Regions from separate parts of the Pseudomonas wenzhouensis genome, predicted to be linked through region 1. Evidence: predicted binding sites of a transcription regulator. Region 1 holds the regulator's gene; each other region holds the start of a gene.

The links. Region 1 encodes FliA, which starts transcription of late flagellar genes. Its sites were predicted from a motif close to CTAAAGTTTNNNNNNNNNNNGCCGNTAA; they were not measured.
Region 2: J7655_RS09300 (methyl-accepting chemotaxis protein) is a predicted target of FliA. The motif match lies at 2,791-2,818, and genes of this name have one in related genera.
Region 3: J7655_RS20540 (methyl-accepting chemotaxis protein) is a predicted target of FliA. The motif match lies at 3,866-3,893, and genes of this name have one in related genera.
Region 4: J7655_RS10805 (methyl-accepting chemotaxis protein) is a predicted target of FliA. The motif match lies at 1,135-1,162, and genes of this name have one in related genera.

The regions. Positions count from the first base shown of each region.
Region 1 is NZ_CP072610.1:1,916,264-1,922,044, reverse strand. It holds gene J7655_RS08855 (chemotaxis protein CheA) at 1-1,769, opposite strand, end outside; gene J7655_RS08850 (protein phosphatase CheZ) at 1,782-2,570, opposite strand; gene J7655_RS08845 (chemotaxis response regulator CheY) at 2,590-2,964, opposite strand; gene fliA (RNA polymerase sigma factor FliA) at 3,063-3,809, opposite strand; gene fleN (flagellar synthesis regulator FleN) at 3,806-4,636, opposite strand; gene flhF (flagellar biosynthesis GTPase FlhF) at 4,727-5,781, opposite strand, start outside.
Region 2 is NZ_CP072610.1:2,015,875-2,021,655, forward strand. It holds gene tnpB (IS66 family insertion sequence element accessory protein TnpB) at 1-334, opposite strand, end outside; partial or broken gene J7655_RS09295 (IS30 family transposase) at 402-941, opposite strand; gene J7655_RS09300 (methyl-accepting chemotaxis protein) at 1,194-2,759, opposite strand; gene acnA (aconitate hydratase AcnA) at 2,940-5,681, opposite strand.
Region 3 is NZ_CP072610.1:4,402,657-4,408,437, forward strand. It holds gene J7655_RS20530 (NAD(P)/FAD-dependent oxidoreductase) at 1-55, opposite strand, end outside; gene J7655_RS20535 (glutamine synthetase family protein) at 202-1,569, opposite strand; gene J7655_RS20540 (methyl-accepting chemotaxis protein) at 2,004-3,794, opposite strand; gene J7655_RS20545 (FAD-dependent oxidoreductase) at 3,940-5,016, opposite strand; gene J7655_RS20550 (EAL domain-containing protein) at 5,384-5,781, shown strand, end outside.
Region 4 is NZ_CP072610.1:2,355,528-2,361,308, reverse strand. It holds gene J7655_RS10815 (DUF1294 domain-containing protein) at 1-173, opposite strand, end outside; gene J7655_RS10810 (undecaprenyl-diphosphate phosphatase) at 170-1,000, opposite strand; gene J7655_RS10805 (methyl-accepting chemotaxis protein) at 1,265-2,899, shown strand; gene pnuC (nicotinamide riboside transporter PnuC) at 3,065-3,634, shown strand; gene J7655_RS10795 (AAA family ATPase) at 3,631-4,182, shown strand; gene J7655_RS10790 (DUF3429 domain-containing protein) at 4,150-4,617, opposite strand; partial or broken gene J7655_RS10785 (helix-turn-helix domain-containing protein) at 4,687-4,878, opposite strand; gene J7655_RS10780 (c-type cytochrome) at 5,475-5,781, shown strand, end outside.

The DNA.
Region 1 (5,781 bases):
ACCTTGATGATGATCTTCGAGCCCTGGCCCTTCTGCGAGAACACGTTGACCGTGCCATTGAGCTGGGAAATCTTGGTTTTCACCACATCCATGCCGACACCACGGCCGGATACGTCGGAAATCTCGGTCTTGGTCGAGAAGCCCGGAGCGAAGATCAGGTTGTAGCATTCGAACTCGTTCAGGCGATCAGCCGCATCCTTGTCCAGCAGGCCTTTCTCCACGGCCTTGGCGCGCAGCACGTCGGCGTCCATCCCCTTGCCGTCATCGGTGATCGACAACAAGATGTGGTCGCCTTCCTGCTCGGCAGACAGCACCACGCGCCCAGCACGGGACTTGCCAGCCTTCTCGCGCTCTTCCGGGGTTTCCACACCATGGTCGACGGCGTTGCGCACCAAGTGCACCAGCGGGTCAGCCAGCGCCTCGACCAGGTTCTTGTCGAGGTCGGTTTCCTCGCCCACCAGCTCGAGGTTGATTTCCTTCTTCAGGTTGCGCGCCAGATCGCGTACCAGGCGCGGGAAGCGGCCGAACACCTTCTTGATCGGCTGCATGCGGGTCTTCATGACCGAGGTCTGCAGATCGGCCGTGACCACATCGAGGTTCGACACGGCCTTGGCCATGGCCTCGTCGCCGCTGTTGAGTCCCAGGCGAACCAGACGGTTACGCACCAACACCAGCTCGCCGACCATGTTCATGATTTCATCGAGGCGTGCGGTATCGACCCGTACGGTGGTTTCCGCCTCGCTCGCCGCAGGCGCCTTGTCGGCAGCAGGTGCCGGCGCAGCAGGGGCACGGGCAGGCGCAGCAGGCTCGGCCCTGGCCGGGGCTGGCTTGGCCGGCGCGTCGGGCTTCGATGCCGCAGCAGGTTTGGCAGCAGCGGCAGCAGGTGCCGGAGCCGGATCACTCGGCGGCACGAACTTGCCCTTGCCATGCAACTGATCGAGCAACGACTCGAACTCATCGTCAGTGATATCGTCGCTCGCAGCGGCAGGCGTGCTGGCAACAACGTCCACCGGCTCAGCAGGTGCGGCCGGCACAGCGAACTGCCCCTTGCCGTGCAACTGATCGAGCAGTGCTTCGAACTCGTCATCGGTAATTTCATCACCGGCCGGGGCGGCAGCAGGCGCCGCAGCAACCTCGGCTGTGACGGTGAACTGGCCCTTGCCATGCAACTGGTCGAGCAGCGACTCGAACTCGTCGTCGGTGATCTCATCGGCCGCCGCACCTGACTCGGCCGTTTCAGCAGCCGGCGCCTCACCCAGCGCACCGAGCAGCTGTTCGAACTCACTGTCGGTGATGTCGCCCGATGCCACCGGCGCAGAGACCGGTTCAGCTTCGGGTTCCGCCTCAGCCGCAGCCGGCACTGCCGCCTCTGCCGCACCACCAGGCTCGGCAAGACGCGCCAGGGCTGCCAGCAGTTCTGGGGAAGCAGGCGTCGGCTCGCGGCGCTCACGCACCTCGCCGAACATGCCGTTGACAGCATCAAGAGCCTCGAGCACCACATCCATGAGTTCCGAATCGACGCGCCGCTCACCCTTACGCAGGATGTCGAAGACGTTTTCGGCGATATGGCAGCACTCCACCAACTCATTGAGCTGGAGGAAGCCCGCCCCGCCCTTCACGGTATGGAAACCGCGAAAGATGGCGTTGAGCAGGTTCATGTCGTCCGGCCGGCTTTCCAGCTCGACCAACTGTTCGGACAACTGTTCGAGAATCTCGCCGGCCTCTACCAGGAAATCCTGGAGAATCTCTTCATCGGCGCCGAAGCTCATATTGTGTGCTCCTTAAAAGCCCAGGCTGGACAGCAGGTCATCGACATCGTCCTGACTGGAGGCGACGTCATCACGCTTATCGGCATGAATCTGCGGACCTTCACCCCGCGATGGCTCTTTTGATTTTTCCCGTTCGGTACGCAGCGCTTCGTGGTCGTGCTGAATACCGGCAAAACGGTCGACCTGACTGGCCATGAGCATCAGCTTGAGCAGGTTGCTTTCGACTTCGGTCACCAGTTGCGTGACGCGTTTGATCACCTGACCGGTAAGGTCCTGGAAATCCTGCGCCAACAAAATGTCGTTGAGGTGCGCAGAGAGCTTGGCACCGTCGCGCTCGCTGCGGGCGAGGAACAGCTCGACGCGCTTGGCCAGCTCACGAAAACCGTCGGCACTGATTTCACGACGCATGAAGCGGCCCCACTCGATGCTCAGGCTCTGTGCTTCATCGCTCAGATCGTTGACCAGCGGGGCGCTCTGCTCGACCAGATCCATGGTGCGGTTGGCGGCTTTTTCCGTCATGGTCACGACGTAGTTCAGGCGCTCGGTCGCGTCGGCGATCTGTGACAGCTCCTGGGCATGCGGCATGCGCGGGTCGATTTGGAAATTGACGATGGAGTTGTGCAGCTCACGGGTGAGCTTGCCAACCTCATGATAGAGACCGTGATCACGAACCTTGTTGAGCTCGTTGATCAGCTGTATCGCGGCTCCGAAATTGCCTTGTTCGAGGCTATCTACCAGATCGCGGGCATTGCTTTTCAGGGTCGACTCGAGGTCGCCCACAGTGGAGTCATCGTGTTCCATAGCACCCTCGCGGCTGACATCAGCCGTTTACCCGCTCGAAGATCTTTTCGATCTTTTCCTTCAGCACCTGGGCAGTGAAGGGTTTGACCACATAACCGTTCACCCCGGCCTGGGCCGCCTCAATAATCTGATCGCGCTTGGCCTCAGCGGTCACCATCAGTACCGGCAGGTGCTTGAGGCGCTCATCGGCCCTCACCGCGCGCAGCAGGTCGATGCCAGTCATACCGGGCATGTTCCAGTCGGTCACCAGAAAATCGAAGCTGCCGCTTTGCAGCATCGGCAGTGCCGAGGTGCCGTCGTCGGCTTCTGCGGTGTTGGTAAAACCCAAGTCACGCAAGAGGTTCTTGATGATCCGTCGCATCGTCGAAAAATCGTCAACGATGAGGATTTTCATGTTCTTGTCCAAGTCGACCTCCGTACAGTCCCAAACGTATTGCGCGTGCAACTACGTTCTTTAATCGTGAAAACCGCTAATGCCTGAGAGCGTTGCCTTCAGCCTGTACGCCATTCACTCAGTCGCGAGCGCAAACGCGCCGCACACTGACTATGTATCTGACTGACGCGCGACTCGCTAACCCCCAGCACTTCACCGATTTCCTTCAAGTTCAGTTCTTCATCGTAATACAGCGCCAGCACCAGACGTTCACGCTCAGGCAGACCGGCAATGGCATTGGCCAAAGCCGCCTGGAAGCGTTCGTCTTCGAGGTCCCGCGAAGGTTCGAGGTGGGTATGCCCGGCGTCTTCGTGCAAACCGCCGTGTTCGCCGTCCTGCAGCAGGTCGTCGAAACTGAACAGGCGGCTGCCCAAAGTGTCGCCAAGGATGCCGTAGTAATCCTCCAGACTCAATTGGAGTTCGGCCGCAACTTCGTGATCTTTAGCGTCGCGTCCGGTTCTTGCTTCAACGACACGAATCGCGTCGCTGACCATACGGCTGTTGCGGTGTACCGAACGTGGCGCCCAATCGCCCTTGCGCACTTCGTCGAGCATGGAGCCGCGAATGCGAATACCGGCGAACGTCTCGAAACTGGCCCCCTTGCTGGAGTCGTATTTGCGCGAGGCTTCGAGCAGGCCGATCATGCCGGCCTGAATCAGGTCATCGACCTGCACACTGGCGGGCAGACGTGCCAGCAAGTGGTAGGCAATACGCTTGACCAGCGGCGCATAGCGCTCGATCAACTGGTGCTGGGAGTCCTGCGCCTGAGCCTTGTTATACATACGAAGTCCGGAGGCTGCTGTCATATGGCCGAGTCTGCAGTCGGTTGTTGCACCAGACGCTCGACGAAAAACTCCAGATGGCCACGGGGATTGGCCGGCAACGGCCAGGTATCGACCTTCTGAGCGATCGCCTTGAACGCCAGAGCGCACTTGGATCGAGGGAAGGCTTCATAGACGGCGCGCTGCTTCTGCACGGCCTTGCGCACACACTCATCGTAGGGCACGGCGCCAACATACTGCAGGGCGACATCGAGGAAGCGATCCGTCACCTTGGTCAGCTTAGCAAACAGATTGCGGCCTTCCTGCGGACTATGGGCCATATTGGCCAGAACGCGGAAGCGACTGATGCCGTGGTCACGGTTGAGCAGCTTGATCAACGCATAGGCATCGGTGATCGAGGTCGGCTCATCGCAGACCACCACGAGAATTTCCTGAGCGGCACGGACGAAGCTGACCACGGCATCACCGATGCCGGCGGCGGTGTCGATCACCAGCACGTCGAGGTTCTCGCTGATGTCGCTGAAGGCCTGGATCAGCCCGGCATGCTGCATCGGCGTGAGGCTGACCATGCTCTGCGTGCCGGAGGCAGCCGGCACGATACGGATACCGCCCGGCCCCTGCAGGAGGACGTCGCGCAGGTCGCACTCACCGGCAATCACATCGCCCAGGGTGCGTTTGGGGGTCAGGCCCAGCAATACATCGACATTGGCCAGGCCCAGGTCGGCGTCCATCAACATCACCCGACGACCAAGGTCAGCCAGGGCCATGGACAGATTGACCGATACGTTGGTCTTGCCAACACCGCCCTTGCCGCCGGTCACTGCGATCACCTGTACGGGATGCATACCCATGTTCTCTTTACACCTTGTCTAACTTCGACGTGGCCCTCGGGCCGTTCACTCCCACGCACCTGCGCGAGAGGGTGCAACACTGCCGCTATTTCAGCCGGCGCGCTGCGCCGGGTTGTGGTAGAGACCGGCGAACATCTGCGCCATGGCCTCTTCACTCGGCTCCTCGGCAGCCTGCAGACCGACTGCACGGCTGACCAGCTGATGACTGCGCGGTACCTGCAGATCGTCAGGAATGCGCGGACCATCTGCCACATAGGCTACCGGCAGTTGCTGGCCTATAGCCAGACCTAAAACCTCGCCCAGGCTTGCGGCCTCGTCCAGTTTCGTCAGTATGCAGCCAGCAAGACCGCAGCGCTTGTAACTATGGTAGGCGGCTTTGAGCACTTGACTCTGACTGGTTGCAGCCAGAACCAGATAATTCTTCGCCCTGATGCGCGGCGAGGCCAGGCTTTCCAGCTGGAGGCGCAGCGCCGGATCATTGCCGGGCAGGCCGGCAGTATCGACCAGCACCACACGCTTCTTGCTCAGGGGCGCCATTGCCTGCAGCAAAGACTGACCAGGGTCGATCTGAGTCACCGAAACACCAAGAATGCGCCCCAGGGTCTTGAGCTGCTCCTGCGCGCCGATGCGAAAGCTGTCCATGCTCACCAGGGCGACCTGTTGCGCGCCGTACTTAAGCACATAGCGTGCGGCCAGCTTGGCCAGTGTCGTGGTCTTGCCCATGCCGGCCGGGCCGACCAGTGCAATGACCCCACCCTCCTCCAACGGCTCCACCTTGGGTGTCTTGATCGCGTGTGCCAGGTGCGCCAGCAGCATGCGCCAGGCCTGGCGCGGTTCAGCCACGCCCGCCACCTTGCTCAGCAGGGCCTGCGACAGCTCGGCAGAAAGCCCCATGCGCTGCAGGCGACGCCACAGATTGGCCTGCTGCGGACGACGATTCTGCAGTTGTCCCCAGGCGATCGACCCCAGTTGCACCTCAATCAGCTCACGCAGGCCGTGCAGCTCGAAACGCATGGCCTCCAGGGCACGGGGATCGACCGCAGGCGCGGCAGGTGCGGCAACGTCTAGCGGGCGCTGCGGCTTGACCGGAGTTGCCGGCAGCTCGGGCGCCAACAACGACTCGTTGGCGAACAGTTGGCGATCCT
Region 2 (5,781 bases), 100 kb from region 1:
CCTGGTGCGGCCGGTTGCGCCAGAGGTCGATACCGTCCAACAACCAGTTCAACTCCTGGGCTGTCAGCACGATGGCATCATCGCCGGGCTCTGGATGCGATTTGAAGCGTTCAGCCTCCAGTCGCTTCAGCCACAGGCAAAAGCCGTTGCGCTCCCAATACAAAATCTTCACGCGATTGCGCGCCCGGTTGAGGAAGACGAACAGCACCGGGTCGAACACCGCGACCTCGATATCCAACTCGACCAGGGCGGCCAGGCCATCGATAGACTTTCGGAAATCCACCGGTTTGGGGTAGAGATAGACTTTTTCGACTTTCGCGTCGGGACGTATCATTACCACGGGCTCCAGAATTAATCGGGAGCGCAGCATCAGCTTTGCCCTTGATCAGATCGCCTTCTCAATGTCCTGGCATCTGGCGATCTTCGATCTCTGGCGGACGCACATGAATACTGACCATATCGGATATCTGACCGCGGCGGTCTACACCGCCAGTACGAGGTCTGCGCGCAGTCTTACCCTGGCGTAGGCAGATGATCAGCTCCTTGCGCAGCTCGCCGACGGGCAAGGCATAAATCGCGTTGTAGATCGTCTCGCGACAGAAGTAGGCATCTCTGAGGTTGGGTATGTTCATGCTGCGCAGCTTGCCGGCAATCTGCTCGGGAGACAAACGCTCACGCAGCATATGGGCCACCAACTCAAAGCGCTCGCTACCCGGCAACAGCTTACGCATCGGCCGGCATACCTGACGCCGGGCCTGCATCTGTTGTTGAGCGAAACGGGCCGAATAAACGCAACGGACATCTCGGTTGCGGCGCACCTCTCGACTGATTGTCGAGGGAGATCTCTTGAACAGACGAGCAATCCTGCGCAGGCCCAAGCCTTGGGCATGACCGATTTGAATGGTGGCGTGCTCTTCAACGCTGAGTTCGGCATATGACATAGGGGCAGCACCGTACCGGAAGGTCAGGTGTTGCACTCAGTTTTTGCCGCCGCCGTGCATAACCTGCGGGTGGCTTTGGTGGACAATTTTCCTTGCCATTTTCAAGATTCTTCTCTATCCCGCGGCCTGCAGCGAGTCGGTGGGGTGTTCGGTAGGTATACACCCTGTCGGATAACCGCTGGGAAGTGGCAATTACACGACGGCGGGCAGGGTGGAGAAAGGCGCAGCGGTTAAACCGCTGCGCATTTTGTTTCAGCGGTTGAAGCGTTCGACCAGGGCGTATTGGCCCTGTGCGGTGTTGGTCAGGGCTTCGCTGAGTTTGGCGGTGCTTTGCGCTTCGCCGGCGGTCTGGTCGGACAGTTGGGCGATTGTGGTGATGTTCTGGTTGATTTCGTCGGCCACGGCGCTTTGTTCCTCGGCGGCGGCGGCGATCTGGTTGGCCATGTCGGCGATGTTGGCCACCGAGTCGCTGATACCGGATAGCGCCTGATCGGCCTGCAGCACGCGCTCGACACCTTCGTCGGCCTGTTTGCGGCCGATTTCCATGGTCAGTACGGCCTCTTCGGCAGTACGTTGCAGTTTGGCGATCAGGCCGTGGATCTGTTCGGTGGATTCGGCGGTGCGCTGCGCCAGTGAGCGTACTTCGTCGGCTACCACGGCGAAGCCACGGCCCATTTCACCCGCGCGTGCGGCTTCGATGGCGGCGTTGAGGGCGAGCAGGTTGGTCTGGTCGGCGATGCCTTTGATCACGTCGACCACGCCGCCGATCTCGCTGCTGTCCCGGGCTAGGCGGGTCACGGTTTCGCCGGTGTCACCCACCGATTGCGATAGGCGCTGAATGGCTTCGCGGGTTTCGGCGGCGATGCTGCGACCTTCGCTGGTCAGGCGGTTGGCTTCCTGGGTCGCGATGGCGGTGCGGGCGACGTTGCTGGCCACTTCCTGTGTGGTGGCGGCCATTTCGTTGACGGCGGTGGCGACCTGCTCGGTCTCCTGGCGCTGGCGTTCGAGGCCGGCCGAGCTGTTGTGCGCCAGCTTGTCGGCTTCGCGCGCTTGCTGGGTCAGATGTTCGGCGGTGTCCTGCAAGCGGGTGAGGCAGGTTTTCAGGCGTGCGTCCTGGCTGAGCATGGCCATTTCCAGGCGCGCCTCGGCGCCACGGCTGTCGGTGTACATCTGCGCGATCAGCGGATCCGAGGTGGTTTGCTCTGCCAGCTTCAGCAGTCGCTTGGTGCCTCGTGTCTGCCAGGCGATACCGGCCAGGCCCAGCGGTACGGACAGGCAGGCGGCGAGGATGAAACCCCAGTTGCTGCCCATCCAGTGGCCGATCATAAAGCCGATCTGGCTGACCAGGATGAAGGGCATCCAGGCCTGCACGACGGGCAGCCACTGGTTGCTGGCAGGCACGGCAGACTTGCCGGTGTTGATGCGTCGATACAGCGTCTCGGCACGACGTATCTGTTCGGCGGTCGGCTTGACCCGGACGGACTCGTAGCCCACAACCTGGTTGTTTTCGGTGATGGGTGTGACGTAGGCGTTGACCCAGTAATGGTCTCCATTTTTGCTGCGGTTCTTGACGATACCCATCCACGGAAGCCCGCTCTTGAGGGTCGTCCACATGTGGCTGAACACGGCGGACGGCACGTCGGGGTGACGCACGATGTTGTGTGGCGCGCGCAACAGCTCTTCACGACTGAAACCACTGATGTCGACGAAGGCATCGTTACAGTAGGTGATTTGTCCCTTGAGATCCGTGGTGGAGATCAGGCGTTGTTGCGCAGGGAAGGTGCGCTCACGTTGGGTGACCGGCTGGTTGTTACGCATGGCAAGTGTCCGTCATTGTTATGCCCTTTCTTAATCGGCCGACAAGCGGTGAAGTTGAGGGCGAATCCGTTTTGCTGCGAGTGTAAACGCTTTATGACGGACGGCACGTTTATGTCGCGCCCTTGGCGCTGTCATGGTTCCAGGCAGAGCCCTGCCGCGCGGGGCGGCAGGGCAACTGCTTCAGTTGGCGATCATCTGCCGCAGCACGTAATGCAGGATGCCGCCGGCCTTGAAGTACTCGACTTCGTTGAGGGTGTCGATGCGGCAGAGCACTTCGACTTCCTCGTGCTGGCCGTCTTCGCGGGTGATGATCAGCGTTAGCGGCATGTGCGGGCGCAGCTCCACGCCCTCCAGCCCTTCGATGGCCAGCACTTCCTTGCCGGTCAGTTTCAGGCTGTTGCGGTCGGTACCGGGATTGAACTGCAGCGGCAGCACGCCCATGCCCACCAGGTTGGAGCGGTGGATACGCTCGAAGCTCTCGGCGATCACCGCCTTGACCCCCAGCAGGTTGGTGCCCTTGGCCGCCCAGTCGCGGCTGGAGCCTGTGCCGTATTCCTTGCCGGCGATGATCAGCAGCGGCGTGCCTTCGGCCTGGTAACGCATGGCGGCGTCATAGATCGCCAGCTTCTCGCCGCTGGGTACGTGCAGGGTGTTGCCGCCTTCCTCGCCGCCGAGCATTTCGTTGCGGATGCGGATGTTGGCGAAGGTGCCGCGCATCATCACTTCATGGTTGCCACGGCGCGAGCCGTAGGAGTTGAAGTTGGCCTTGTCTACTCCGTGCTCGCTCAGGTAGCGCCCAGCCGGGCTGTCGGCCTTGATATTGCCGGCTGGTGAGATGTGGTCGGTGGTCACCGAGTCGCCGAGCAGGGCAAGGATGCGCGCCTGGCGGATATCGGTGATGCGCGGCGGGTCACCGGCGATGTTCTCGAAGAACGGCGGATGCTGGATGTAGGTGGAGTCGCTTTGCCAGGCGTAGGTGTCGGCCTTGGGCACGGCGATGGCCTGCCATTTCGCGTCGCCGGCGAAGACTTCGGCGTATTCCTTGCGGAACATGGCGGTGTCGACCTTGGCGATGGCCTCGGCGATTTCGGCCTGAGTCGGCCAGATGTCTTTCAGGTACACCGGCTGGCCGTCCTTGCCGGTGCCAAGGGCGTCGCGGGTCAGATCGAGGCGCACGCTGCCGGCCAGGGCATAGGCCACCACCAGGGGTGGCGAGGCCAGCCAGTTGGTTTTCACTAGCGGATGCACGCGGCCCTCGAAGTTGCGGTTGCCGGAGAGCACCGAGGCGACGGTCAGGTCTGCCTGGGTGATGGCCTTCTCGATGGGCTCGCGCAACGGGCCGGAGTTGCCGATGCAGGTGGTGCAGCCGTAGCCGACCAGATTGAAACCGAGTTTCTCCAGATAGTGCGTCAGGCCAGCGGCATTGAAATACTCGGTGACCACCTTGGAGCCCGGTGCCAGCGAGCTCTTCACCCAGGGCTGGCGCTGCAGGCCTTTTTCCACCGCCTTCTTGGCCAGCAGGCCGGCAGCCATCATCACGCTGGGGTTGGAAGTGTTGGTGCAGGAGGTGATGGCGGCGATCACCACGGCGCCGTCTTGCAGACGATGAGTGTGGCCGTCGTCTTCGTAGTTGATACCACCGCTCTGCTGGTCGCCACCGACGGCAGTACCGCCGCCGCCCTCGTTGAGCATACGGCCTTCTTCCTTGGCCGCCGGTTTGAGTTGCAGGCCGACGAAGTCGTCGAAGGCCTGGTGAACCTGGCCGAGGGCGACGCGATCCTGCGGGCGCTTGGGCCCGGCCAGGCTGGCTTCAACGCTGCCCATGTCCAGGCTCAGGCTATCGGTGAACAGCGGCTCGTCGCCTGGCTCGCGCCATAGGCCCTGGGCCTTGCTGTAGGCCTCGACCAGCTGCACGGTGGCATCCGGACGGCCGGACAGGCGCAGGTAGCCGAGGGTGATCTCGTCCACCGGGAAGAAGCCGCAGGTGGCGCCGTATTCCGGGGCCATGTTGGCGATGGTGGCGCGGTCGGCCAGCGGCAGGTCGGCCAGGCCGTCGCCGTAGAACTCGACGAATTTGCCCACCACGCCCTTCTTGCGCAGCATCTGGGTGACGGTGAGCACCAGGTCGGTGGCGGTGATGCCTTCTTTCAGTTTGCCGCTGAGCTTGAAGCCAATCACCTCGGGAATCAGCATCGACACCGGCTGGCCGAGCATGGCTGCTTCCGCTTCGATGCCGCCAACGCCCCAGCCGAGTACGCCGAGGCCATTGATCATGGTGGTGTGCGAGTCGGTGCCGACCAGGGTGTCAGGGAAGGCGAGGGTGATGCCGTCCTCTTCCTTCGTCCATACGGTGCGCGCCAGGTACTCGAGGTTGACCTGGTGGCAGATGCCGGTGCCCGGCGGCACCACGCTGAAGTTGTCGAACGCGTGCTGGCCCCAGCGCAGGAAGGCGTAACGCTCGCCGTTGCGCTGCATTTCCAGTTCGACGTTGTCGGCAAAGGCGCTGGAGGAAGCGTAGCGGTCGACCATCACCGAGTGGTCGATGACCAGATCGACCGGCGACAAGGGGTTGATCCGCTGCGGGTCGCCACCGGCTTTGGCCATGGCATCGCGCATGGCGGCGAGATCCACCACCGCTGGCACGCCGGTGAAGTCCTGCATCAAAACGCGCGCCGGGCGGTACTGGATCTCGCGGTCGGAGGCGCGCTTGTCCAGCCAGTCGACCATGGCCTGCAGGTCCTGCGGTTGCACGGTCTGGCCGTCTTCGTTGCGCAGCAGGTTTTCCAGCAGCACCTTGAGCGACTTGGGCAGGCGGTCGATATTGCCGAGGCGCTGGGCAGCCTCGGGCAGGCTGAAATAGTGGTAGGTGGCATCGCCGACGTGCAGTTCGCGGCGGCAGTTCAGGCTATCGATGGAGGGCATTGCACATCTCCTTGGGCCCGCACGGTTCGGGCTGTGTCTGATGGCGCAGACCTTCAAGCTAGTTCGGCTTGGGCGGTCTGGCGAGCGCATATCCTTTATC
Region 3 (5,781 bases), 2.0 Mb from region 1:
CCGAGTAATAGGAGGGCGCGCGCTCGGCGGCGGGTTTGGCGGGTTGCTTGATCATGTTCATTGCATGTCCTTGTGGCGGCAAGCCGCCGTAGGGTGCGCTGTGCGCACAGTTGAATCCGTATTCGCAGACAAGTCCGCTCCCACAAGCCCCTGCTGCGCCCTGTGGGAGCAGCCTTGGCCTCGAAGCTGTTGTCCCTCGACTCAGGCGTTGCTCAGATACCAACGCCAGTCCTGCTCGCCGACCTCGCCCATGAACTGGCGATACTCGGCGCGCTTGACGGCCACATACACCTTGAGAAATTCCGCGCCGAAAGCTTCGCGTGCCCACTCGGACTGCTCCAGCGCCTGGATCGCTGCCGACCACTGGGTCGGCAGGTACTCGGTGGCCTGGGCGTATCCATTACCTTCGATCGGTGCGCCGGGATCGAGGCGTTCACGAATGCCCCGGTGAATGCCGGCCAGAATCGCCGCAGCGGCAAGGTAAGGGTTGGCGTCAGCGCCACAGATACGGTGTTCGACGTGACGGGTCTTGGCCGGGCCACCCGGCACGCGCAGGCTGACGGTGCGGTTGTCCACACCCCAGGTTGGCGCCAGCGGCGCGTAGCTGTTGGCCTGGAAGCGCCGGTAGGAGTTGGCGTTGGGGCAGAACAGCAGCAGCGAGTCGAGCAGGCTGGCGAGCATGCCGCCAACGGCGTGACGCAGCAGCGGCGTGCCGGCGGGGTCTTCACTGGCAAACAGGCTGTTGCCCTGTGCATCGGCCAGGCTGACGTGCATGTGCATGCCAGTGCCGGCAATCTCGGCGAACGGCTTGGCCATGAAGCAGGCCTGCATGCCGTGGGCATGGGCCACCCCCTTGACCAGGCGCTTGTAACGCACCGCCTGATCCATCGCCGCCAGCGCCGGGCCATGCTCCAGGGTGATTTCCACCTGGCCGGGGGCGTACTCGGAAATCGCCGTACGCGCCGGGATGCCCTGCGCCTTGCAGGCCATATAGAGATCACGCAGGAACGGCTCGATCTGTTCCAGCTCGCGCAGGCCGTAGACCTGGGTCTGCCGTGGACGGCCGCCATCGGCGTCCAGCGCCGGCTGCGGGCGGCCCTGGGCGTCGCGCTTCTGGTCGAGCAGGTAGAACTCCAGCTCGCAGGCCATTACCGGGTGATAGCCGTCGGCTGCAAGCTGCTCGATCACCCGCAGCAACAACTGACGCGGGTCGGCCGGGGTGGCCGGCAGGCCTTCGCTGGGGTGCATCGACACTTGCACGGCAGCGGTGGGCAACTGCCGCCAGGGCAGGCGCACCAGGCTGCCGGCCAGCGGATAGGCGCGGCAATCGATATCGCCCACCTCCCAGACCAGGCCGGAGTCTTCGACGTCCTCACCCTGGATGGTCAGCCCGAGCATGGTGCTCGGCAGCGGTCGCCCCGTTTCATAGAGCGCGAGCAGTTCCTCGCGGTGCAGCAGCTTGCCGCGCGGCACGCCATTGGCGTCGAGGATGAACAGCTCGATCAGTTCGATATCGGGATTGCTGGCCAGGAAATTCTGGGCTTCCTGTACAGCCGCGAAAGTCGTCATATCGCACTCGCTTGCGCCAGGTGGGCGCTCGGTGTCCGCACGGCCCGTTCGCGTCTCGAACGGGTTGCACAGGCAGACAAGGTCATGGCAGCGGCTGCGGGCTTGGCGCAGCCATCGGAGTCAGCGGGTGGGGGCGACGTCCGGCGGGCGGGCGTGGCGACAATGCCACAGCGCCCAGAAGGCGAGGATGATCGTCAGCAGCGGGTTGAGGCGCTCCAACAAACGCCGCCGCGCTGGAGCGCAGTACAGCGGAACATGGATTTGGCAGGCCGGGGAGATCATGGTTTGGCAGCGTCGCACAGGGTTTGACGTGCGTTAAATCGGGTTTTTCATACGCTTGGTTATACGCCTGCTAAACAATCCTGCCCGTGCAGAGCAAAACGATCCACAGGGTGCGCCAGGCGCACCATGACCCGCACGACAGTCAGCGCAGTCTACGGCTCCGGCCGATAACCCAGACGCAAACCGCCCCAATGCCGCCCGCGCACCATGATCGGCACCGACAGGTCATGCATCAGCTCGCCGGTATCGCGCATGTAGGTCTGCAACAACACCGCCTGCCGGTGGCTGCCACAGCGGATGCCGGTGCGGTCGTTGAACAGGCGCTTGCCACGGCTCTTCGTTGCATCCACCGCCGGATCGCCGCAGGGCGGATGGTTGAATGCGGCATTGTGGGTCGGCACGTAGCCTTCGGGGGTGGTGGAGATGGCGAACACCAGCCCTTCATGACGCTTGAGCAGCGGCTCCTGCAGCGCCGGCAGTACCTGATCGGCGTACTGGTCGAAGCGTGTGCGGTATTTCTGCGGCTGGGTGCCGGCAATCGGCTGGTAATGACGGTCGAACAGATCATCGAGGCTGATGCGCCCGGCCTGCAGGTCCTGCTCGAACTGCGCGGCGATGGCTGCAGCCCCCTCGCGGGCCAGGTCATAGGCGCGCTGGTGGTAATCATCCAGCCCCACCTCAGCAAGCTGCTCGCTGACGGTTTCGGCCTGGCCGACCAATTGTTCGGCAGCGTCGGCCAGCTCCCGTGTCTGCCCTTCACTGCTCTGCACGTCGTCCTGCAATTGCAGGGCAGCAGCCGACAGGCTGGCCAGGCACTGATGGTTTTCGGCCGTGCCGGCACTGATCTGCGCCACCTGCTGTTCGACCTCTTCGGCCTGCTCGGCAATGCCCTGCAAGCCACTGCCGGCGGTCTCGATCTGCTGCGCCGCCTGCTCCAGCTCGACGCTCTGGCGCTGGATGTGGGCCACCACCGCCGTGCTCTGCTGGCGGATATCGGCGATCATCTGGCTGACTTCCTCGGTGGCGCTGGCGGTGCGCGCGGCCAGGTTGCGCACCTCGTCGGCGACTACGGCAAAACCACGGCCCATCTCACCGGCTCGCGCAGCCTCGATGGCGGCGTTGAGCGCCAGCAGGTTGGTCTGGCTGGCGATGGACTGGATGACCTGGGTGACCTGCTCAATCTGCTCGGTACGGCTGCCCAGGCCATCGATCAGCTCGCGGCTGGCCAGGGTCTGCGCACTGAGTTGCTGCATGCGCGCGATGGCCTGGTTGAGCTCGGCCTGGCCGTTGGCGCTGGCTTCACGGACATGGCGGGCAGCGACCAGGGTGTGTTCGGCACGGGCGGCGCTGTCCTGCTCGGTGTGGGTGATGGCCTCGGCGGCCTGACTGACCTGCTGCACCGCCGCCAGTTGCGATTGCAGGCGGCCGGCCAGGTGCTTCACGGCATGGGCCACCTTGGCGGCAGACAGCGCGTTGTGGCAGGTGTGTCGCGACAGCCCCCGGCTCAGCTCGACAAAGTCGCCCGTCGCGGCCTGCCGGGCAGCCTGTTGCGGCTCGTCACGCCGCTGCCAGGGCCCCAGCCAGGGCCATAACGCCAGCAATAAGTAGGATGGCACGCTCACGTAGAGAGGCAGCTGCATCTGCTGATAGGCGAGCATGAGCCCAGCCAGCCCCAGTGCATGCAGTACGAAAGCGATCGGCGAACGGATAAAGGCAGCTTGCATGACCGACCTCAGGGTTCTTGTTCTGGTGCGCGGCGAGGCGCTGTAGGCGGACGGAGTCACGACGGGTTCTCTCCTTGAATATCCCACGCAGTCTGGCAATAGGCTACGCATAAGAAAGGCCCGACGAAAAATGCACCAGCAGATCGGGCAACATGACCGCGATTCGAGCAGCTTGGAAGCGCCAGCACCATAAAACTTTGGTAGCAACCTGCCATACATCAAAGCAGTACCCGACAGGACGAGCCCATCCCGCTCAAGTTCGCCGCAGGGCGCCAACGTGCCTATTCGCTGTATCGGCACTTAACCGGGAGGCATTAACCGACCCTGGCACGGCATCCCGGCCTCGGACGTCTTCGCCGCGCCGCTACCCGACCATGCGGTGGCGTTTGACGAAACGTCGGTCCAGCCAGTCCTTGTAGTGCCCGTAAAGCTGCCCGCCGGCACTCCAGTCATGCCAGCCGAGCAGGGCTCCGCCGTCACCGGTGGCGAGCAGGGCCAGGCTCTGCCATTGCGCGCGGTACGCACGCAGCGGGCGGCCCTGCAGCGCCGCCTGCAGGTTGGCGGTGAGCACCGGCGCCTGACGCACCGCGAAGCGGCCACTGCGACGCATGCCGTCGAGACTGGCGCTGTCGCCAACAGCGAAGATCTGCGCATGGGATTCGCATTGCAGGGTTGGACGAATGGCGATGAAGCCGGCCGCATCGCTGCTCAGTTGGCTGGCTGCCAGCCACGGCCAGGGCCGCGCGCCACTGGCCAGCAGCAGACGGCGCCCACGCCAGACCGGCTCGTCGCCGCTGAGCAGCCAGTCGTCTTCGATGCGGCCAATCGGGCAATGCTCACGTACCTGCACGCCACGCTGACGCAAATGTCCCAGCGCGCGCAGGCGCAGCCCAGGGGCCAGCCCGTCGAGCAACGAGCCACCGCAGAACAGCGCCAGGGTCGGCACCTGGCCGGCCAGCGCCAGAGCCAGTTCCACGCCACCGGCACCTCCGCCGAGAATCGCCATGCGCCGGGGCTCGCTCTGCCACTGCTGCCAGCCTTCGAGCAGCCGTTCGATCGGCCTGGCGGCCAGCACCTGCATGGCATCGCCCTGCTGCGGCGGTATGGCCATACCGGCACCGACATTCAGCGACAGCCATTCGCCCTGCAGTTGGCGCCCGTCCGCAAGCTGCAGGATGCGCGTATCGGCATCGAGCGCGGCGATTTCGCCCTCGATCAACTCGACCTTGGCCGCGCGACACAGCGGCTGCAGCTCTACCCGGCAGTCAGCTGGGCTGAAGCGGCCGCTGATCAGCCCCGGCAACATGCCCGCGTACCAGGCTTCCGGGCCCGGGCTGAGCAAGCCGATACGGCCTGGCGGACGCTCCACCAGCGCCCAGCGGCGCAACACCCCCAAGTGGGCATGGCCGGCCCCGGCCAGGATCAGGTCGTACTGGGTCATGCGTTCATTGCATCCATCGCGTTACTGGCGCGGCACCTGGCCGGTCCAGCGTTTGAAAGCTCGATAATCCGATTCATGCTCACTTCGCAGCGCCTGCTTTTCTGCGCACTCTGACGCCCGGCACGCCTTGTCAAAGTCACACCCGAACGCAGAGAGTGTCGCCCCGTCCGCACCACCGCAACCGTTGACCACGAGAAACCTGTGACAGGCTGTAAGCCATCCTTGTTCGTCCGATCCAAGCAGATGAGACTCGCTGCGCAATCATTGCGCCAGCAGTTGGCTAGAATTGCCTTCGCGCCCGAGCGCCTGAGACAAGACAGCGTCCTGCGGACTTCGGCGCCCTCGTAGTAGCCATAAGGCGCCCGGAATGCATCAACCGCTTTGCTCACTGCTCCTGCTGCTCTGCCTGGCCTGTGCCATGCCGGTCGTGGCGGACAACGCCCTGCCGCTCCTGAAACTCAGCAATGCCGACCTGGCCCAGCCGGTCAGCATCGAGCGCAGTCTCCTGCTGGAAGATCCCGGCGGCCAGCTGACCGCCGCCGAGGTGCTGCAGCGAATCACCACTGATGGCCGCGAAGTCCGGGGCACCGCGCGCATCGGCTACACACGCAGCGCCTGGTGGCTCGCCGCACAGGTGCAGGCACCCGCAGCCGAACGCCTACAACTGATCATCGGTCAGACCTTCCTCGATGATCTGGAAATCTGGTTGTTCGACGGCGAGCAGCCGCTCGCTCCGCTGTACAGTGGCGCCAAACGCTCATTCAG
Region 4 (5,781 bases), 440 kb from region 1:
TCGTCGCGCCCTTCGATGAACAGCACATCGTCCCCGGGCTGCGGGCGGCGATCACCGCGCATGACGGAAATGTGCGCGAAAACGTCAGCACCGCCGTTTGCCGGCTGGATGAAGCCAAAGCCCTTGGCATCATCCCAGCTTTTCAGGCGCCCCTTGCGCTCGTTGTCCATCACGGCTGAGCGGTGCTCCAGTCGATCAGGTGCAACTGCCAGGTCGCCAGAATCACCAGGCCGAAGGCAATGCGATACCAGGCGAATACCGCATAGCTGTGGTTGGTGATGAACTTGAGCAAGGCACGCACGGTGATCATCGCCACGATGAAGGTGCTGACGAAGCCGATGGCGAAGATTGGCAGGTCGCTCATCTGCAGAATGTCGCGGTACTTGAACAGCGAATAGACCGTGGCCGCCACCATGGTCGGCATGGCCAGGAAGAAGGAAAACTCGGTCGCGGCCTTGCGCGACAACCCGAAGACCAGGCCGCCGATGATGGTAGCGCCCGAACGCGACGTACCCGGAATCAGCGCCAGGCACTGGGCGAAACCAACCTTCAGGGCCAGCTTCCAGTCCATGTCGTCGACCGTTTCGGCCTGGATAGTATGATCGCGCTTCTCTGCCCAGAGCATGATAATGCCGCCTATGATCAGCGCCATGGCCACGGTAATGGGGTTGAACAGCCAGTGCTCGATGAGATCGGCGAAGGCCAGGCCGAATATCACGGCCGGGATGAACGCCAACAGCAGATTGAAGGTGAAACGCTGGGCCTTGGGCTCATTGGGCAGCCCGACCACCACACCGAGCACCTTGGCCCGGAACTCCCAGATCACCGCCAGAATGGCGCCAAGCTGGATAATGATCTTGAATGCGGTTGCCGTTTGACCGTTGAAACCCAGCAAGTCTCCGACCACGATCAGGTGCCCGGTGCTGGAAATCGGCAAGAACTCGGTCAGCCCTTCCACAATGCCCAGAATCAGAGCCTGAAAGGCCATCCAGATATCCATCAACTCCCCCAAAGCGCGACGACTCCGCCGCGCGTAAACTCGAAAATGCAATACAGCCCGCCGTGGGACATAAATACGCTACGCAGGTTCCTGCGCGTGCGTCCTGGCAGAAGCAGCGCCTGGCTCGCCAATCACTCAGGTTCTGCGCCTGGCGGCCGGAATGCTATCAGACAACTGGCGTGAATAATGCCCCGATGCACAGTATCGCCAGTACTGCTCGGGGTTGCCCTGACGCTGACAATTACAACAATCCGGTATTCGCCCATGAACCATTTACGCAGTCTCCCCATCAGCCGTCGCCTGTGGTTGATTCTGGCGCTTGCCCTCCTGACGCTGATCCTCCAGGGCGCTTATATGTTGCGCCAGATACACAGCGATCTTTACCTCGCCAAATCGGAAAAAACCGAGCATGTGGTGCAGAGCGCGGCGGGTATCCTCAAGTATTTCCATGATCTGGAAAGCGCCGGCAGCCTTGACCGTGAACAGGCCCAGAAACAGGCGATGGAGGTCATACGCGGGCTGCGTTATGCCGGCCAGGAGTATTTCTGGATCAATGACCAGACGCCGGTGATGGTCATGCACCCGACCAATCCCAAGCTCGAAGGTCAGAACCTGCCCAGCTTCAAGGATCCGGACGGCAAGGCGCTGTTCAACGAGATGGTCGCCATCACCCGCAGCCAGGGTGCCGGCCAGGTCGATTACCGCTGGCCGAAGCCAGGCGCCAGTGACCCGGTACCGAAGATTTCCTATGTCGAGCTGTTCCAGCCCTGGGGCTGGATCATTGGCTCCGGTGTCTATGTCGATGATGTACAGGCAGAGTTCAAGGCGCAGGCACTGAAAGCCATCACCATCGGCTTTCTGATTGTCGTGCTGCTGACGGGGCTGGTAGTCGTCATTACCCGCAGCATCGTGCAACCGCTGCAGGCAGCGGTCGACGGCATGGCCAACATCGCCAGCGGCGAAGGCGACCTGACCCGTAATCTCGATACTCATGGCCGCGATGAACTCACCGCACTGGCCACCCACTTCAATGCCTTCACCGACAAACTGCGGCACGTCATCCGTCAGATGCTCGAGTCGGCCGGCTCGCTGGATCAGGCCGCGGGCAATCTCGGCGATATTTCCAGCGAAGCGCAGCGTCATAGCCAGCAGCAGGCGCAGCAGATGGAATTGGTGGCCACCGCTGTCAACGAAGTGACCTACGGCGTGCAGGACGTGGCGAAGAATGCCGAACACGCCTCCAGCGAAATGCACACGGCCGAGGATCAGGCCCGCCAGGGGCAGCAGAATATCGATGCCAGCCTGCGTCAGATTGGTGAATTGTCGGGCACCATCGACAAGGCGGTGGAAGTCATGCAGTCGCTGGCCAGCGAAAGCACGCAGATCGGCAGCGTCCTGGAAGTAATCCGCTCGATTGCCGAGCAAACCAACCTGCTGGCCCTCAATGCCGCCATCGAGGCCGCGCGCGCCGGCGAACAAGGCCGAGGCTTTGCCGTGGTCGCCGACGAGGTGCGCCTGCTGGCACAACGCACGCAAACCTCCACGGCCGAGATTCAGGGCATGATCGAGCGCCTGCAGGGCAACTCCGAGGCGGCAGTGAAGGTGATCAATGAAAGCAGCCGCGCCTCCCAGTTGACCGTGGAGCAAGCCAGCCAGGCGGGTGAAAGCCTTGCTCAGATAGCCCAGTCGCTGCGCAACCTCACGGGTCTCAATGCGTCGATTACCAGCGCTACCCTGCAGCAGTCTCATGTGGTGGAGGACATCAATCAGAACATCACGCAGACGGCGGCGTTGGCGCACAACACCGCCGAAGCTGCCGAGCAGTCGAACGCAGCCAGCCAGCATCTCCAGCAACTGGCCGAGCAACTCAATCGTCTGCTTGGCCAGTTCCGCGTCTGAGGCCGATACCGATCTGATCCGGGGCCGGTGAGCATAGCCGCCGTGCCCCGGCCGGACGCTTCATCGTTAGTGCGCATCGAAGTGTCTGGCGTCTGGTACGTCCCTGCTGTGCTCAGCCGCTGACGGCAGTACAATCGCCACCTTTTGCATGGTTGAGGATGCCGAATGTCCTGGCTCGAACTCCTGGCTGCCGGGCTCGGCATCATCGCGGTATGGCTGACCGTCAAGCAGAATCCCTGGTGCTGGCCCATCGGCCTGGTCATGGTGCTGCTCTACGCCTGGCTGTTCTATGACTGGCGCCTGTATTCCAACCTGCTTTTGCAACTGCTGTTCGCTGCGCTGCAGCTCTACGGCTGGCGGCAGTGGACCCGTGGTGGTGAGCGCCATGATGGGCGCAAGGTCAGCCGCCTGACTGCACGGGCGATCCTCGCGGGATTGCTGATCGGCGCGCTCGGCGCCTGGCTGCTCGGCCATCTGATGGCCACCTACACCGATGCCAGCTCGCCCTGGCTGGATTCGGCGCTCACGGCCTTCAGCCTGGTGGCGCAGCTATGGATGGCGCAGAAGCGCTTGCAGTGCTGGGCGCTTTGGGTGCTGGTAGACCTCTGTTACGTGGCGTTCTTCCTGCACAGCGAGCTGTACCTGACAGCTGCACTCTACGCAGCCTTCACCGCGCTGGCCGTCAGCGGCTGGCTGAGCTGGCGGCGCGACCCGGCCTTGCGGTACGCCGCATGAAAGTGCTGGTGCTGACCGGGCCGGAATCCAGCGGCAAGAGCTGGCTCGCGGCAGAGATACAGACACACTTCGGTGGCCTGGTGGTCGGCGAGTACGTGCGCCACTTCATCGATGAGCAGCAGCGCGATACCGGCTATGCCGACATCAGCGACATCGCGCGCGGCCAACTGGCCTGGGAAGATGCTGCGCGAGCAACACAGCCGGCGCTGCTGATTCTCGACACGCACCTGCTGAGCAACATGCTCTGGAGCCGCTGCCTGTTTGGCGATTGCCCGGACTGGCTAGAAGGTGAATTGCTCGCCCGTCGCTACGACCAACACCTGCTGCTCGACCCCGCCGGCGTACCCTGGGTCAGCGACGGCCAGCGTTGTCAGCCAGGGCTGGCAGAGCGCCAGGCGTTTCATCAGGCCTGTCGCGATTGGTTGCAGGCCAACGGACAGCGCTTCAGCCAACTGTCCGGTAGCTGGGATGAACGGCGCGAAGCCGCGCTGCAGCAGGTTGCAGCGCTGCTCGGCTCAGTGGATCAGCACGCTGGCCCAGGCCACTAGCAGGCTCAGACACACTGCCAGCGTAAGCGGCTTGCGCAATGCCGGATACCACTGCGGCGCGAGCCCCTCGCGTACTGCATGCATATCGGCCAGATACAGGCCAATGAAGGCGAACAGGAAAACGGGCAGCGACAGCGCCATCGGCAGCCCGCCCGCCAGCGCAGCCCAACCCAGCAAGGGCGGGATCACCGAAAGCCCCAGTTGCAGCCTGGCTTTGATATCGCTCGCCTCGCCACGCATGGCCAGGCCCCAGTGAATGGCGCCCATGAAAGCCAGAATCACGGCAGCGTAATCGAGCAAGGCATCGAGCACGAAAGGCCGCCAGCCCATGGGAATGCCCCAGATTCCCAGCGCACCACTGACAAACGGCACCAGCCCGGCGTATCCCAGCAGTAAAGCCAGTTGCGGCGGTTTCTTGGCATCGAACGGGTGCATGAAAAACTCCTTGGTGATGGATGTTGCGAGCACATTAGCAGTGTTTCATGGGCGTTACAGCCATAGTGCTCAACGCAGGCGATGCTTGTGCAGCAAGCGATACAGTGTCGGTCTGGATACACCAAGCGTACGCGCGGCTTGGCTCATGTTGCGATAACGGCTAAGCACATCGTTCAACGCCTGCAACTCGGCACGCAGGATGTAGTCCTCCAGCGTTACCGGCGCATCGTTGTGCTTCTGGCGCGGCTGCAAGGCGCTGTCGACCAACCAGGGCTTGGCCCGCTCGGCCTGTTGCAGCACGTCCAGCAAGAGCCAATGGTCGACCGCTGCGGGCAGGATGCGAAAGAGCCAGGTGCTCAATTGCAGCTCATCGACCTGCTGCAGCCATCCAGCATCTGCCAGCGCAACACAGGCAAGGCCCGTGCGTCGCAGTTGTTCGCGCAGCATCTGCCCGGGTTGCCGGTCGAGGTACAGCAGCAGCGCATCACCGCCCCGAGCGTTGAGCTCCCCGGCCGTGCAACGTTGCACAACCCACCCCGCTGCCTGCAGCGCCGTCATCAGGGTGTCTGTCATCATCACGAAGGGTTCGAGCACCAGCAATTGCCGAGAGGCGACGGAAACGGCCTGCATATTCCATCCTTGGCGCCATTATTTTGAAATAGCAATAAAAACAACAATTTGGCGCTAACAAACGTAACGCTAGCAAGAACTTTGACGGCTAATGGATCATTTCTCTATATGCCTTGTTCCGGCGGGTTATTGCACTTATTGCGTGATCGCAAAGATGGCACCTTGCCAACATTCAACAGTATTGGCATAACCGACGAACTAATAAGAACGCCACAAGGATGTTTCCTATGCGTCTGCTGCGCCGCACCCTGAAGCTTGTGATTGTGTTGGTACTGATCGGCCTGGCGGTGGCGCTGTATTACGTGGCCAACCCCAACCTGCCGAACCAGCAGTTGCCCGAAAAACTGCATTATCTGCAGCAATGGAGCGACGAACAGCGCCAGAACTATTACTACACCGCGCAAGGCACCACGGTAAAAGGCTTGCGTTACGACTGGTTCATCGCACTGGAAATGCCATTCGGCACGGATAAGTTCGCCCGTCTGGATTATCTGGCCCGCTTTGGGTTTCTTGGCGATCCCGAGCAGCAGCCGA